3 regions of the Pseudarthrobacter equi genome follow, and region 1 is predicted to be linked to each of the others. Evidence: riboswitches for the same ligand, from Rfam matches in the RefSeq annotation. Region 1 holds a riboswitch; each other region holds the start of a gene.
What was found. A riboswitch is a leader RNA that binds a small molecule or an ion and turns the genes downstream of it on or off. The one in region 1 is predicted to bind thiamine pyrophosphate.
Positions count from the first base shown of each region.

Region 2: another riboswitch for thiamine pyrophosphate. It lies ahead of BLT71_RS20125 (ECF transporter S component); the one in region 1 lies ahead of BLT71_RS12485 (bifunctional hydroxymethylpyrimidine kinase/phosphomethylpyrimidine kinase).
Region 3: another riboswitch for thiamine pyrophosphate. It lies ahead of BLT71_RS14550 (FAD-dependent oxidoreductase); the one in region 1 lies ahead of BLT71_RS12485 (bifunctional hydroxymethylpyrimidine kinase/phosphomethylpyrimidine kinase).

Region 1 covers NZ_LT629779.1:2,772,935-2,777,262, forward strand. Annotated here, with positions in the region: gene rpmA (50S ribosomal protein L27) at 1-136, opposite strand, end outside; gene rplU (50S ribosomal protein L21) at 197-505, opposite strand; gene BLT71_RS12485 (bifunctional hydroxymethylpyrimidine kinase/phosphomethylpyrimidine kinase) at 840-2,369, opposite strand; TPP riboswitch at 2,379-2,477, opposite strand; gene BLT71_RS12490 (Rne/Rng family ribonuclease) at 2,620-4,328, opposite strand, start outside.
Region 2 covers NZ_LT629779.1:4,431,782-4,436,109, forward strand. Annotated here, with positions in the region: gene BLT71_RS20115 (energy-coupling factor transporter transmembrane component T family protein) at 1-82, opposite strand, end outside; gene BLT71_RS20120 (ABC transporter ATP-binding protein) at 79-1,632, opposite strand; gene BLT71_RS20125 (ECF transporter S component) at 1,632-2,255, opposite strand; TPP riboswitch at 2,322-2,459, opposite strand; gene BLT71_RS20130 (heme-degrading domain-containing protein) at 2,556-3,107, shown strand; gene BLT71_RS20135 (DUF4383 domain-containing protein) at 3,251-3,730, shown strand; gene BLT71_RS20140 (iron-containing redox enzyme family protein) at 3,727-4,328, shown strand, end outside.
Region 3 covers NZ_LT629779.1:3,220,267-3,224,594, forward strand. Annotated here, with positions in the region: gene BLT71_RS14535 (hypothetical protein) at 1-233, shown strand, start outside; gene BLT71_RS14540 (thiazole synthase) at 334-1,164, opposite strand; gene thiS (sulfur carrier protein ThiS) at 1,169-1,405, opposite strand; gene BLT71_RS14550 (FAD-dependent oxidoreductase) at 1,402-2,793, opposite strand; TPP riboswitch at 2,787-2,905, opposite strand; gene thiE (thiamine phosphate synthase) at 2,933-3,655, shown strand; gene BLT71_RS14560 (RNB domain-containing ribonuclease) at 3,775-4,328, shown strand, end outside.

The DNA.
Region 1 (4,328 bases):
GGAAGTGGGTGCCACGCTGGCGGACGATGATCTCGCCGGCGGAAACTACCTGGCCGCCGAAGCGCTTGACGCCGAGGTACTGTGCGTTGGAGTCACGACCGTTGCGAGTGGAGCTCGCGCCCTTTTTATGTGCCATCTGAAATGCCTGCCTTTAAATTCTGGGGAATCTGCTGAAAACCTGAACAGTAACCGGTGGTTACTTGATGCCAGTGATCTTGACCTTGGTCAGTTCCTGACGGTGACCCTGGCGCTTCTTGTACCCGGTCTTGTTCTTGAACTTCTGGATGACAATCTTAGGACCACGGAGGTCCTGGAGGATTTCAGCCGTAACGGTCACCTTGGCCAGGTCAGCAGCGGCAGTGGTGATCTTGTCACCATCAACCAGGAGCAGTGCGGGCAGCTCGATGGTGCTGCCAGCCCCACCGGCGACGCGGTTCAGGGTAACGAAGTCTCCAACGGAAACCTTCTCTTGGCGGCCGCCTGCGCGGACAATCGCGTACACCACTTGGGAACTCACTTCTCTCGACGTTTATAACTAAAATTGCGTGCGGCACCCGTTGCACTGTTTGGCTGGGTTCCCGCTGTGCCTCAACGCCGTGGATTCCCCGAAGGTCTCCATGAGTTATCCCGCAGGACTGCCTTGTGTTTTCCACGCTGGCATGTTCCCGGGGTCATAACCCAAGTGTTGGCGTAAGCACCGAAGATCCAGAATACGCTAATTCCGTCTCCGGCCGCAAATGAGGCTGGCTCCGGCGGGTCGGCTGTGATAGGAACCACAGACATCGTCCGCCACCGGGGCCGTGCCAGACCATAGTACCGGCAGCACGGCCCGGGCAGGTTCAGGCGTGGAGCCGCGGCGCGTCGAAGAACTCCACTTCCAGCCGGCAGGACTGCCGGAAAGCGGTAACCATGGCGTGCCGCTCGTCATCGGAAGCCTTGCGTGCCGCTTCGTCCACCACGGCGATGGCCCGGCGCGTTGCCTCCGCGAAATCCTCGTCGGCATAGGTGCGGAGCCAGTCGGCGTAGGGGTGTCCTGCCGGTTCCCCGTCGGCGAGGAACCTGGCATGGAGCGTCTTCCCGGCGTCCGCGTACAGCCAGAAGCACGGCAGGACAGCCGCTGCCAGGACTGCATAGCTGCCCGACGCCGAAGTAGCCGTCAGGTGGTCCACGTAGGCCTTGGTGACAGGACCCAGTTCGGGACGGACGGTGCGGGTGCTGAGCCAGGAACGGTGCAGTTCCGACTCCACTTCGAGGCACTGCTGGGCCGACGCCGCCCAGAACAGCTGCTCGGCTTCCGTGGGAGCCAGCGCGCTGGCCCGGGCGAGGACTCGCGAATACCCGTTCAGGTAGATGGCATCCTGCGCAAGGTAATACGCGAACTGGCTTTCCGGAAGTGTCCCCGAGGCCAGGGCCCGGAGGAAACCCAGGGCGTAGATCGACTCAAGGTGGGCGTCGGCATCTTTCCGCAGCTGCGCCGTAAAGTCGCCTGGCCGAAGCGCTTGGCGGATGTGGTGGAAATGGTGAACGGGCCCGTTGCCGGTTCCCACCTCCAGTACGGCGGACGCCGCCAGCGCCCCCGCAAGCCAGGGTTTCACTTCCCGTAGGGCCACTTCCCAGTTGCCTACCTGCGCCTGGACCGTGGCCATGGCGGAGGACAGGGAACAGCCTGTGCCATGGCTGTTCCGCGTTGCCACCCGCTCCCCCGGGATTTCCACTACGTCTGCGGATAGCATGCCGGCCGGGCCAACCAAGGCGTCCGGGCAGCTGCTGCCTTGCAGGTGGCCACCCTTGACCAGCACGGCAGCACCGGTGGCATCAGCAAGCCGCCTGCCCTGTTCCAGGGCTGCCTCCCACGTGTCCTGTACGTCTTCTTCCAGCAGCATGGCCAGTTCGGCCAGGTTGGGGGTGACAAGGTGGGCCAGCGGCACCAGGCTGCGGAGCGCGGCTTCGGCACTCTCCTGCAACAGCCGGTCTCCGCTGGTGGCAACCATGACGGGGTCCAGGACAACGACGGCGGGGCGCACCTTCTCCAGCCAGGTGCGCACGGCATCGATCACTTCGGCGTCGCCCAGCATGCCGATCTTGACGGCGTCAACGTGGATGTCGTCGCTGATGGCCGCCAGCTGCTGTGCCAAAAAGGATGCCGGAGGAACATGGACGGCGGTCACCCCGCGGGTGTTCTGGGCGGTGAGGGCAGTGATGGCGGCCATGCCGTAACCGCCGTGGGCCGCGATGCTTTTGAGGTCCGCCTGGATGCCGGCCCCACCGGAGGGGTCCGAGCCCGCGATGGCAAGGACCCGGGGCACGTCCCGTACGGCAGCCGGCATTACGGTTGCGGAGGGATTCGGGAGCGGGGTGGCTGCGGGCATGGCAAGGGTCGAAGACAAAAGAGACATCCCTTCGCCGGTACTAACCGGACAGGTTCAACGGGTGTGGATCTCAGCCGGGCCTGGTGCGCGGCACCCCGTGTCGGTTCCCCAGCCTAGCCGCTGGACGGCAGTCAACCGAAAGGTGACTGCACCTGTTAAGTGCGCTGCTGAGGGCCGTTCCCCGTTAACGGCAGATGCCCGGCCCCACCACAGGAGTGGAGGGCCGGGCATCTGCAGTGCCTGGGCAGGGTCAGAGCTCGGAAGCAGGAACCCCTACGCCAAGGATGATGGGCGCATCGGCTTTGGCTGCCGGCTCTGCCGGCGCTGCGGGCTGGGGCGCTTTGGCGGCATGGGAGTGGCCTTCGCTGGCCGACGGGACGTTCTCATGGTGTTCCACGGTGGTCTCGTTGGCTGCGCCCTGCGCCCTGCTTGCACTCCGGTTACGCCGCGGACGGCGCTGCCGGGACAGGTCGGGGGCGGCAGGCGCAACGGGCTGCTGGGGTGCCGCAACCGCTGCCTCCGCCGGTTCGGGGGTGGCCGGCGCGGCCTGGGCCGTCCCGGACTCCTGTGGCTGGCTGCCAACAGGCGAAGCCGGCTGGCCCAGGTGGGCAAACGCTTCGGCAAGCCGGTCAAGCGACAGCGCAGGCGAGGCTTGGTGCTCGTCTGCGTGCTCAACGAAGGGCAGCGCGACCTTCTCGCCGCCGAACGTCAGGACAGCTGCCGGGCGTGCCGGCGTCCCGTCGTCGTGCTTCTCCGTTGTGCCCGCGTCCTGCTGGGCGGGGGCCAGCCGGGCCGCCACCTCATCATCATGCAGGTGTGCGGCGTGGGCAGCAGCAGCAATGTTGGCCAGGGCCAGCCTGGTGGCTTCAGCCTTGGCATGGCGTTCGGCCTCGTGCGGGTCCGGCTGGACGGGGTGGGCAGCCACCGCTGCGGGTGCGGGTGCCTGTTCGACCGGCTGGCCGCCACGTCCACGGCGGCGCTTGCGTTCGCCGCGCGTACCTTCCTGGCTGCTGTCGGTGCGCTGGCCCTCGTTGCGCTGACCCTCACTGCGCTGGCCCTCGCTGCGGTTGCCCTCGTTTCGGTTCCCGTTGGTGCGGGAATCGGAGCGGTTGTCTGAGCGGTGGACGTGCTGCTCGGCTGCCACGATGTTGGCGCGGCGGTGCTCTACGGGGTCGTCATGGGTGACGACGCCGCGGCCCGCGCAGGCTTCGCACTGCTCGCCGAAGACTTCCAGGAGCCCGGTGCCCATGCGCTTGCGGGTCATCTGGACGAGTCCCAGCGAGGTGACTTCCGCCACCTGGTGCTTGGTCCGGTCGCGGCCCAGGCATTCCACCATGCGGCGCAGGACGAGGTCGCGGTTCGATTCCAGGACCATGTCGATGAAGTCGATCACGATGATGCCGCCGATGTCGCGCAGCCGCAGCTGGCGCACCACTTCCTCGGCCGCTTCAAGGTTGTTCTTCGTGACGGTTTCTTCGAGGTTGCCGCCGCTGCCGGTGAACTTGCCGGTGTTGACGTCCACCACGGTCATGGCTTCGGTCCGGTCGATCACCAGTGAGCCGCCGGAGGGCAGGAACACCTTGCGTTCGAGGGCCTTGTGGATCTGCTCATCAATCCGCCAGGCAGCGAAGATGTCCTGGTCCTTGGTCCACTTTTCCAGGCGTCCCACCAGGTCCGGCGCCACATAGGTGACGTAGGCCTCGATGGTGTCCCAGGCGTCCTCGCCGGAGACGATCAGCTTGGAGAAGTCCTCGTTGAAGACGTCACGGACCACCTTTATGGTGAGGTCGGGCTCGCCGTACAGCAGCTCCGGAGCCAGGACCTTGGTGGAGGAGGACTGGCTTTCGATGCCTTCCCACTGGGCGCGGAGCCGGTTGATGTCGTGGGTCAGCTCCTCTTCGGACGCCCCTTCGGCCGCCGTGCGCACAATGACGCCCGCCTGCTCGGGCAGGCGGTCCT
Region 2 (4,328 bases), 1.7 Mb from region 1:
GCACGACGGCGGCCAGCTTGCTCAGCGGGTTGGCGCGGGCCAGGAGCGCAGCGTTTCCGCGGAGGTTCAGTTCCTGCCTCATGGCGCCACCGCTTCCGCCGCCGCAAGTTTGAGTTCCGTGCCACCAAGGGCCGCGGTGAACTCGGCGTCATGGGTCACGAACACTACCGCCGTTCCGGCGTCCAGGAGTTCGGAGAGGAACGATGCCAGCTCGGCCCAGGTATTGGCATCCTGGCCGAATGTGGGCTCATCCAGGACCAGTACCTGAGGGCTGGCCGCCAGGACCGTGGCCACGGAAAGCCGCCGCTTCTCGCCGCCGGACAGGGTATACGGGTTGGCGTCCACCAGGTGGGTAAGCCGCAACCGTTCCAGCAGCTCATCCACCTTGTCTTCACCGTGCCCCAGGTGCCGGGGCCCGAAGACCAGTTCGTCCAGGACCTTGCCGGTGACGAACTGGTGCTCGGGTTCCTGGAAGACCGTGCCGATCCGCTCGATCAGCTGTTCCGCCTTCCACTGATACGGGGTGATTCCGGCGCCGCGGCTGAGGTCCGTCGTGGCGGATACCGTCCCGCTGACCGGGTTGAGGAGTCCGGCAAGGGTCAGCGCGAAGGTTGATTTCCCTGCGCCGTTGGGTCCAGTGACAGCGAGCGCCTGCCCGGCGCGGACCTGGGCAATGATGCCTTCCTGCACCGGCACCGGCGGAACTTTGCGGAAGCCTTTTCGGCGCGGGCGTTGCCGGGAGACGGCCAGGTCTTCGGCGGCCAGCAGGAGGCTTCCGGTTCCGTAGGCCTGTTCCGCGGCCCGCGCGCGGGTGGACGGAACGTATCCGGGCACCCAGACACCGGCGGCCGTCAGCATGGTCCGCGCTTCGGCCAGCACCCGGTCCGGCGGGCCGTCCAGGAGCACCGCGGGGTTGGCGCCGCTGCCGGGCTGCAGCACCACGATCCTGTCCACGAGGTCCTTCCACACGGACACCCGGTGCTCCACCACCACCAGCGTGGCGCCGGTCTTGTCCAGGCAGCGGGCCACGGCGTCCCGGACTTCGAGGACACCGGCCGGGTCCAGGTTGGCGGTGGGTTCATCGAGCAGGATCAGCCCGGGCCGCATCGCGAGGATGCCTGCAAGCGCCAGCCGCTGTTTCTGCCCGCCGGACAGAGCCGACGTCGGGTGGTCCAGCGGCAGGTGGGACAGCCCGACGTCGGCCAGCGCCTCGTGCACGCGCGGCCAGATGGCGTCGCGGGGCACGGCGAGGTTTTCGGCGCCGAAGGCGACGTCGTCGCCTACCCGGGAGAGGACCACCTGGGTCTCGGGATCCTGCTGCATGAGGCCCGCGCGGCCCCGCTGGCCGCGGGGCGAACCGCCGTCAACCAGCAACGAACCGGTCTCGTCCGACTCGCCTGCCTCGCCGTCGTCGTCCGCATCGCCCAGCACCCCGGCGAGCGCATGGAGGAGCGTCGACTTGCCTGCCCCGGACGGGCCAAGCAGGAGTACCCGCTCACCCGGGCTGATGTCGAGGTCGAGGGCATGGACGGCCGGTGTGGTGCGGCCCGCGTGCCGCCAGCCCCAGCCGCGGGCGGTGACCGTGGCCGGCCGCACCGTTTGGGGTGCGGCCGCGTGGGAAGGTGCCGGCATCAGGAGAAGACGGGCTCCGTAGCGGCCTTCCGGGATGCAAAGGAGCTCAGCACGCCGGTCCGGGCAAGGCCACGGGTGGCGATCCAGGCGAGCGCGCCGGCGATGATGGCCCCGGAAACAACGGTGAAGGCGATGTACGCGAGCTTGTCACCGCCAGAGTAGGCGATGTTCCAGCCCCACGGCGCGAAGGAGTCGTTCAGGCCGCAGAAGAGGCCCGCCGCGGCACCGGCCAGCAGGGAGACCGGGAGGTTGAATTTCCGGTAGACGAAGATGGCGAAAATGATCTCGGCACCCAGGCCCTGGACGAACCCGGAGAACAGCACGGAGGCGCCGTACTGGGAGCCCATGAGCAGTTCGCCGGTGGCGGCGACCGTCTCGCAGAACAGGGCGGCGCCGGGCTTGCGGATGATGAGCATGCCCAGGACCGCAGGGATCATCCATCCCCCGGCCAGGAGGCCGGTGAGGGGCGGGTAGGCCGCGTTCATCGGCGCGGAAATTGCGGCGGTTCCCTGGGACCAGGCCCAGAAGATGACGCCGCCGGCGATGGCGATCAGGGCCGCCACCACAATGTCCACGACGCGCCAGGACCTGCTGGCGGGCTTTTTGATTGCTGAAGTAGTCATGTGATCCTCCTGGAAACAGGAGGGGAAAGTGGACGCGGGTGCCGGCTGCTGCCGCCATTTCCCGCGCACTTCGAGAACTCGACTCCCTTGCGCCGGTACTAACCGGATCAGGTTCGAGGGTCTGCGGCTGTCCGCACTCTCAGCGCCCACCTGCGTTTCCCGGCTGGTGCCGGGGCCGACGGCGGCGCTCCCCTGTCGTAAATGTGTTGTTGATGATGCTGTGGATGTCTTGCGTTTGAATGTTTCGCGCCCTTCCGGGCGTGCTCAAGTTTACACCTGGAGGGCGGTAGATTGTGGGCCATGACTGCCAACCCGCCAGATGTGACTGACTACGATCCCGACTCCGCCGACGCCCAGCCGGAAGGTTCCCTCCAGGCCCTCATCGGCCGGATTGAGGCGGAGATCAGGGAACTGCAGTTCCCCGGCTTTTCGCCGGATGACGCGCTTAACCTTGGCCTGCTCCTGGTGGAGCTCGGCAAAGAGCGGAATCTTCCCATCGCCATCGACATCACCAAAGGCGAGCAGGTCCTCTTCCACGCTGCGCTCCCCGGAGCCACCCCGGACAACGAACACTGGGTCCGCGCGAAGCAGCGCACGGCCGCCCGCTACGAGGTGCCGTCATTGCTTGTGGGCCTGCGCGGCCGGGCCGGTGGCGGGCGGATCGAGGACAATGCGTGGTTCGACCAGTCCCGCTACGCTGCGCACGGCGGTGCATTCCCGGTCTACGTCACGCGCGTGGGCGCGGTTGCCACGGTGACCGTGTCCGGGCTTCCTCAGGTAGCGGACCACCACCTGGTGGTGGAAGCGATGCGCGGGGTGCTGGGTACTTCGGGGTCGGCGGCCGAAGGCTAAACAACCCTATTGCAGGGGCAGGGAAGCCGGGGTTCAACCACCGGGCATCCGGGCGACCCGGAGGCAAATATGGAAGCTTGCTTATTTTTTATTAGTAACCATGCTTACTATATTTGTTACCGGCAACCCCAGGAGTACAGGACGTGGCAGCAAGTACCCTAACCCGGGCTGCCCGCTCAGGGCTGCAATGGGCCTCGCTTTCCGCAGGCATCCTGCTCCTGGCTGCGGGTGTGCTCGGGTTCATCCCGGGCGTCACCCACAATCTCCACCACCTCGGTTTTGCCGGGCCTGGCTCGGGCGCCGAACTCTTCGGCAAATTCCAGGTATCCGTGCTCCACAATCTGCTGCACGGGGCATTCGGAGCCTCAGGAATCCTGATGTGCCGGACCCACCGGCACGCCCGCAGCTTCTTCATATACGGCGGCGTGGCCCACCTTGCCCTCTGGGTCTACGGACTGCTGGTGGCCGATGACACCCCGGCCAACTTCCTTCCGGCCAACCACCCGGACAACGTCCTGCACCTCAGCCTCGGACTGGGCATGGTTTTTCTTGCCGTCCTGCTGTCGCCGCGCACCCCGAAAGCCACCGCACCCAATCGAGAGCACCATCAAGGAGCACCATGAAATTCCCCTCCCCGAAAGGCCCCGTCAGCAGTGCCTTGCGCGCCGTCCTGTCCGGACGCCCGGAGGACGCTGCCGAGGACCTGGATCTCCTCCACCGGCTCGCCGCCGCGCAGTTGGCGGAGACCACGGACATCATCAGCGATGACGACCTTCAGCTGACCCTCTTTTGCCTGTACGAATTGCACTACTCCGGCCTGGGTGGCGTGACTGACGAGTGGGAGTGGGAACCGGACCTCCTGCGGGTGCGGAGGCTGCTCGAAAAACCGTTCGAAGCCGCTCTGCGCTCCGCCGCCCACGAAACGGTGGCAGGCCTGGAATTCCAGCCGGCGGACAATCCGACGAGTGACCAGGTAGCCCAGGTGCTGTTCACCCTGGCGTCCTCCGATACCGGACCCAGCGTCTCCCGGTACGTCGCTCGCAAGGCCAGCCTGGACCAGCTCAAGGAATTCCTGATCCACAAGTCGATCTACCAGCTGAAGGAAGCCGACCCGCACACGTGGGCGATCCCGCGGCTGACAGGCCGGCCCAAGGCGGCCCTCGTCGAAATCCAGGCTGACGAGTACGGTGGCGGCCGTCCCGAGCGCATGCACAGCGTACT
Region 3 (4,328 bases), 450 kb from region 1:
GTCATGCCAAGTATGGCGCAGGCCTTCCGGCCGGCGTGGCCGTCGGGGTGGCTGCACTGAGCTGGATCATCCTGATGGCGGCGGGATTCGGTTACCTTCCCGGATTGACGTGGCTTCCCTGGGTGTTGCCCATAGTGCTGGGCGCGGCGGCATCCGTCGGGGCAGTGCTTGTCCTGAGCCGCACCCGGGCAAGGAACGATACCCATCGGCTGACCGCCATCCTGAGGCGCTAGTCACCGTTAAACGGCTGTGGCCACCACCTTCAACGGTGGCGGCCACAGTCGTTTAAGCGGTGCAATCCCCTAGGCGGTACATCCCCTGAAGCATCACTGGCTAAAGGAACTCGGCCCGGCCCTCCATGGCGGACGACGCCAGCGCGTGCTCGCGGCGCGGAATGCGCCCGGCTTCCTTCGCCAGCCGCCCGGCGATGACGGCGTGCTTGAACGCCTCACCCATCAGGGCCGGGTTCTGGGCACGGGTCACCGCCGTGGCCAGCAGGACAGCGTCGCACCCAAGTTCCATGGCCAGCGCCGCGTCAGATGCCGTGCCGATCCCTGCGTCCAGGACCACGGGCACGCTTGCCCGGGAAACGATGAGTTCGATGTTGTGCGGGTTGAGGATTCCCAGCCCGGTACCGATAGGAGATCCCAGGGGCATCACTGCGGTAGCACCCAGGTTTTCCAGCCGGAGGGCCAGGACGGGGTCGTCGTTGGTGTAGGCAAAGACTTTGAAGCCGCGGTTGACCAGCTGTTCGGTTGCATCCACCAGCTCAACGGCGTCCGGCAGGAGCGTGTGCTCGTCTGCGATGACCTCCAGCTTCACCCAGTCGGTTTCCAGCGCTTCCCGGGCCAGTTCGGCAGTCAGGACGGCGTCCCGCGCAGTAAAGCAGCCTGCGGTGTTGGGCAGGACCCGGATTCCGTGGTCCACCAGCAGTTGGAACAGGGAGCCCGATTCTGCGGGTGAGTAGCGGCGCATGGCCACGGTGGTGAGGGAGGTTCCGGAGGCAACAAGCGCGGCGCCCAGGCCGTCCAGGCTGGGCGCGCCACCCGTTCCCATGATGAGCCTCGACTCCAGGGCAACGCCGTCGATGACGAGGGCGTCAGGCCTGGCGGGTGCCGCGGAGGTATGGGTGGCCGGTTCGGAAACGGTGTTCGCTTCAATCATGGTGTCAGCCTCCCTGTACTGCGGTGACGAGTTCGACGTCGTCTCCGTCCGCGAGCGCGGTGCCGTGCCATTGGCTGCGGGGCACCACTTCGGAATTGTGAGCTACGGCCACCCCCAGCCTTTGTCCGTCGGTTGCCTGGCCGTCGGCCGCAAGCGCGCGTCCGGTCACCTCGCTGACCAATGCCGTGATGGACGCACCGTCCGCCACGGTGCGGGATGCCCCGTTCAGGGTGATGTTCATGCTGTCTCCTTGATGTTGAATCTGGGGGCCGGGATCCGGCCGGAAAAGCGGTCAGGACTGATCGGCTGCCACCGGGGGTCGGCCTTCCCATCCATCAGGTCGCGGCAGATGGCTGCCGCGGCCGGGGTGAGGAGGACGCCGTGGCGGAAGAATCCTGTGGCAACGATGAGTCCGGGGACATGCGCTGCACTGCCGTCTCCCCCGTCCACGGGCACCCTGCCCAGCAGCGGGGCATTGTCCGGGGTAGCCGGGCGGGCCCGGGCCGTGCATTCGAGCAGTTCCAGCTCTGCGACCGCAGGCACCAGCACCTGGGCGTCGCGAAGCAGCTGGTACACGCCGCCAGCGGACACTGCGCTGGCCGGTCCTGCACCGGCGGGCACTGCACTGGATCCGGCACTCGCCGGCATGGCTCCGAACGCAGTGCCCGCCCCAACCAGGCCGTCCTCCCGCTGGGTGGCGCCGATGACCACGGTTCCGTCCTCGCGTGGAACCAAGTAGACGGGCACACCGCGCACCAGCCCGCGGACGGTGGACGTCAGCAAGGGCTGCAGGTGCGGGGGGACGGACAGCCGCAGGATGTCGCCGTGCACAGGGCGCAAAGGTAACCGGAGTCCCCTCGGCAGGTTCTCCAGGGAGCCCGCCGCCATGCCGTTGGCCACCACCGTTTCGCCGGCGAGCACCAGTCCGCCTCCGGCCAGCCGGACACCAGCCACCGCGCCGTCCGCCCACTCCAGTCCCACTGCCCTGTCCGCCACGGCAAATCCGTCCAGAGCGCCGGCAACCGCAGTGTCTGCAACCGCAGTGCCGGCAACGCCGCTGCCGGCCGGCAGGTGGTTGGCCAGGGCTGCCCGGAAGCACTCCACGAGTCGCCGGGGATCCACCTGGTGGTCTGCCGGGGTATCGAGTGCGCACGCAATGGCGGGGCTGAGCAGCGGTTCCCGGCGCCGGGCCTCACGGACCGTCAGTGGTTCCACGGCGAGTCCATTGGCCTGCTGCACGCCGCGCAGGTCCATCAGTGCCTGCCGGTCGGCGGCGTCGGCGCCAATGGTGAGCGTGGGCGTCGCCAGGAATCCGGAACCGCGGCCTGACACGCGGCTAAGGTCCGCCGCGAACTGCGGCCAGCGCTCCGATGCATCCAGCATGAGGCCCAGGAGCTCTTCCTCTTGGTAATGCAGCTCGCTGACGGGGGCCAGCATGCCTGCCGCCGCCCAACTGGCTCCGGATCCCGGTGCATCGTCGATCAGCACCACGGACCGGCCAGAGCGCCTGGCTTCCCAGGCGATGCCATGGCCTATGACGCCCCCGCCGATCACTGCTACGTCGGCGGCTATTGCCGGGACAGCGGCTGGCTCTGCGATGCTGTCCGGAGGGCTTTCGGGGATGCCCATGGTGTCTCCTTCCCTACGCCGGCATTAACCGGATCAGGTCAAGCGGTCGGCTCTGACGCCCTCTCAGCCCGGCGCTTTGTGACAGCTGCCGCGGGCTCCCGCAGTACGAGGCAAGTGTAGAGGAACTAGGCTTGCAGCCATGAATGTGTCCCACTCCCCTGCCCCTGCCGCAGCACCCGGCACCGATGCCTTCACCACCGCGGCGGGTAACGGCGCACTGAAATCCGCACGCCTCTACCTCTGCACGGATGCGCGCCGCGGACGGGGCGACTTCGCCGGGTTCGTGGACGCCGCGTTCGAAGGCGGCGTGGACATCATCCAGCTGCGGGACAAGTCCATCGAGGCGGCCGAGGAGCTGGACCTGCTGGCGGTCCTCAAGGAATCAGCCCAGCGGCACGGGCGGCTGTGGGCCGTCAACGACCGCGCGGACATTGCGGTCCTGTCCGGTGCCCCCGTTTTCCACGTGGGCCAGAAGGACCTGCCGGTACCGGCCGCAAGGACGCTGCTCAACGGCAACGCGGCCATCGGCCTGTCAAGCCACACGCCGGAGCAGGTGGACGCCGCGCTGGCCGACGCCGCAGGACCTGCCGGCCTCGACTACTTCTGCGTGGGCCCGCTCTGGGCCACCCCCACCAAACCCGGCCGGGCCGCCGTCGGCCTGGAACTGGTGAAGTATGCGGCCGCGAAGGCGCCCAGTGACGTGCCGTGGTTCGCGATCGGCGGGATCGACCACTCCAACGTGGACCAGGTGGTCGCGGCCGGAGCGTCAAGGATCGTGGTGGTCCGCGCCATCACCGACGCTGCCGATCCCGCTGCTGCCGCTGCCTCGCTTCGTTCTGCACTGGACTCCGCGGCTTCCTGAAGCCGCGGACGTCCCACAACCCGGTTTCCCGAACGCACCGCGGTCCGCGGCAACCCGTCACGACCGCGCCCGCATCGATTCCCTGCGAAATCGCATGACTTGGGGTTAGGCTGATTTTCGTGTCACATCATCGGCTGGCTCCCAACGTCCATGAGCGCACCAATGCCCTGGAAGAGGCCCTGGCCGCGCTGCGGACGGAGCTGGAACTTCCGGGCCCCTACCCCGGTGACGCGGTCAAGGACGCCGAGGCCGCGGTGGCCGCGCTGCGCCTGCCGGACTACGACCTGACCGCGGTGGAGTTCGTCACCATCGATCCGGCGTCGTCCACGGACCTGGACCAGGCCCTCTTCATCGAAACGGACGACGACGGCGGGTACCACGTCCTGTACGCCATCGCCGATGTCCCCGCGTTCGTTGCGCCCGGCGGACCCCTGGATGCCGAAACCCGGCGCCGGGGCCAGACGTTCTACGCCCCGGACGGGCGTATTCCCCTGCACCCTGAAGTCATCAGCGAGGGCGCCGGGAGCCTCCTGCCGGACCAGGACTGCTCGGCCTTCGTCTGGGATTTCCGGCTCGACGGCAACGCCGAGGTCACGACCGTCGGTGTCCGCCGGGCACGCGTTCGAAGCCGCGCGAAACTCAGCTACAAGGGTGCCCAGGCTGACCTGGACGC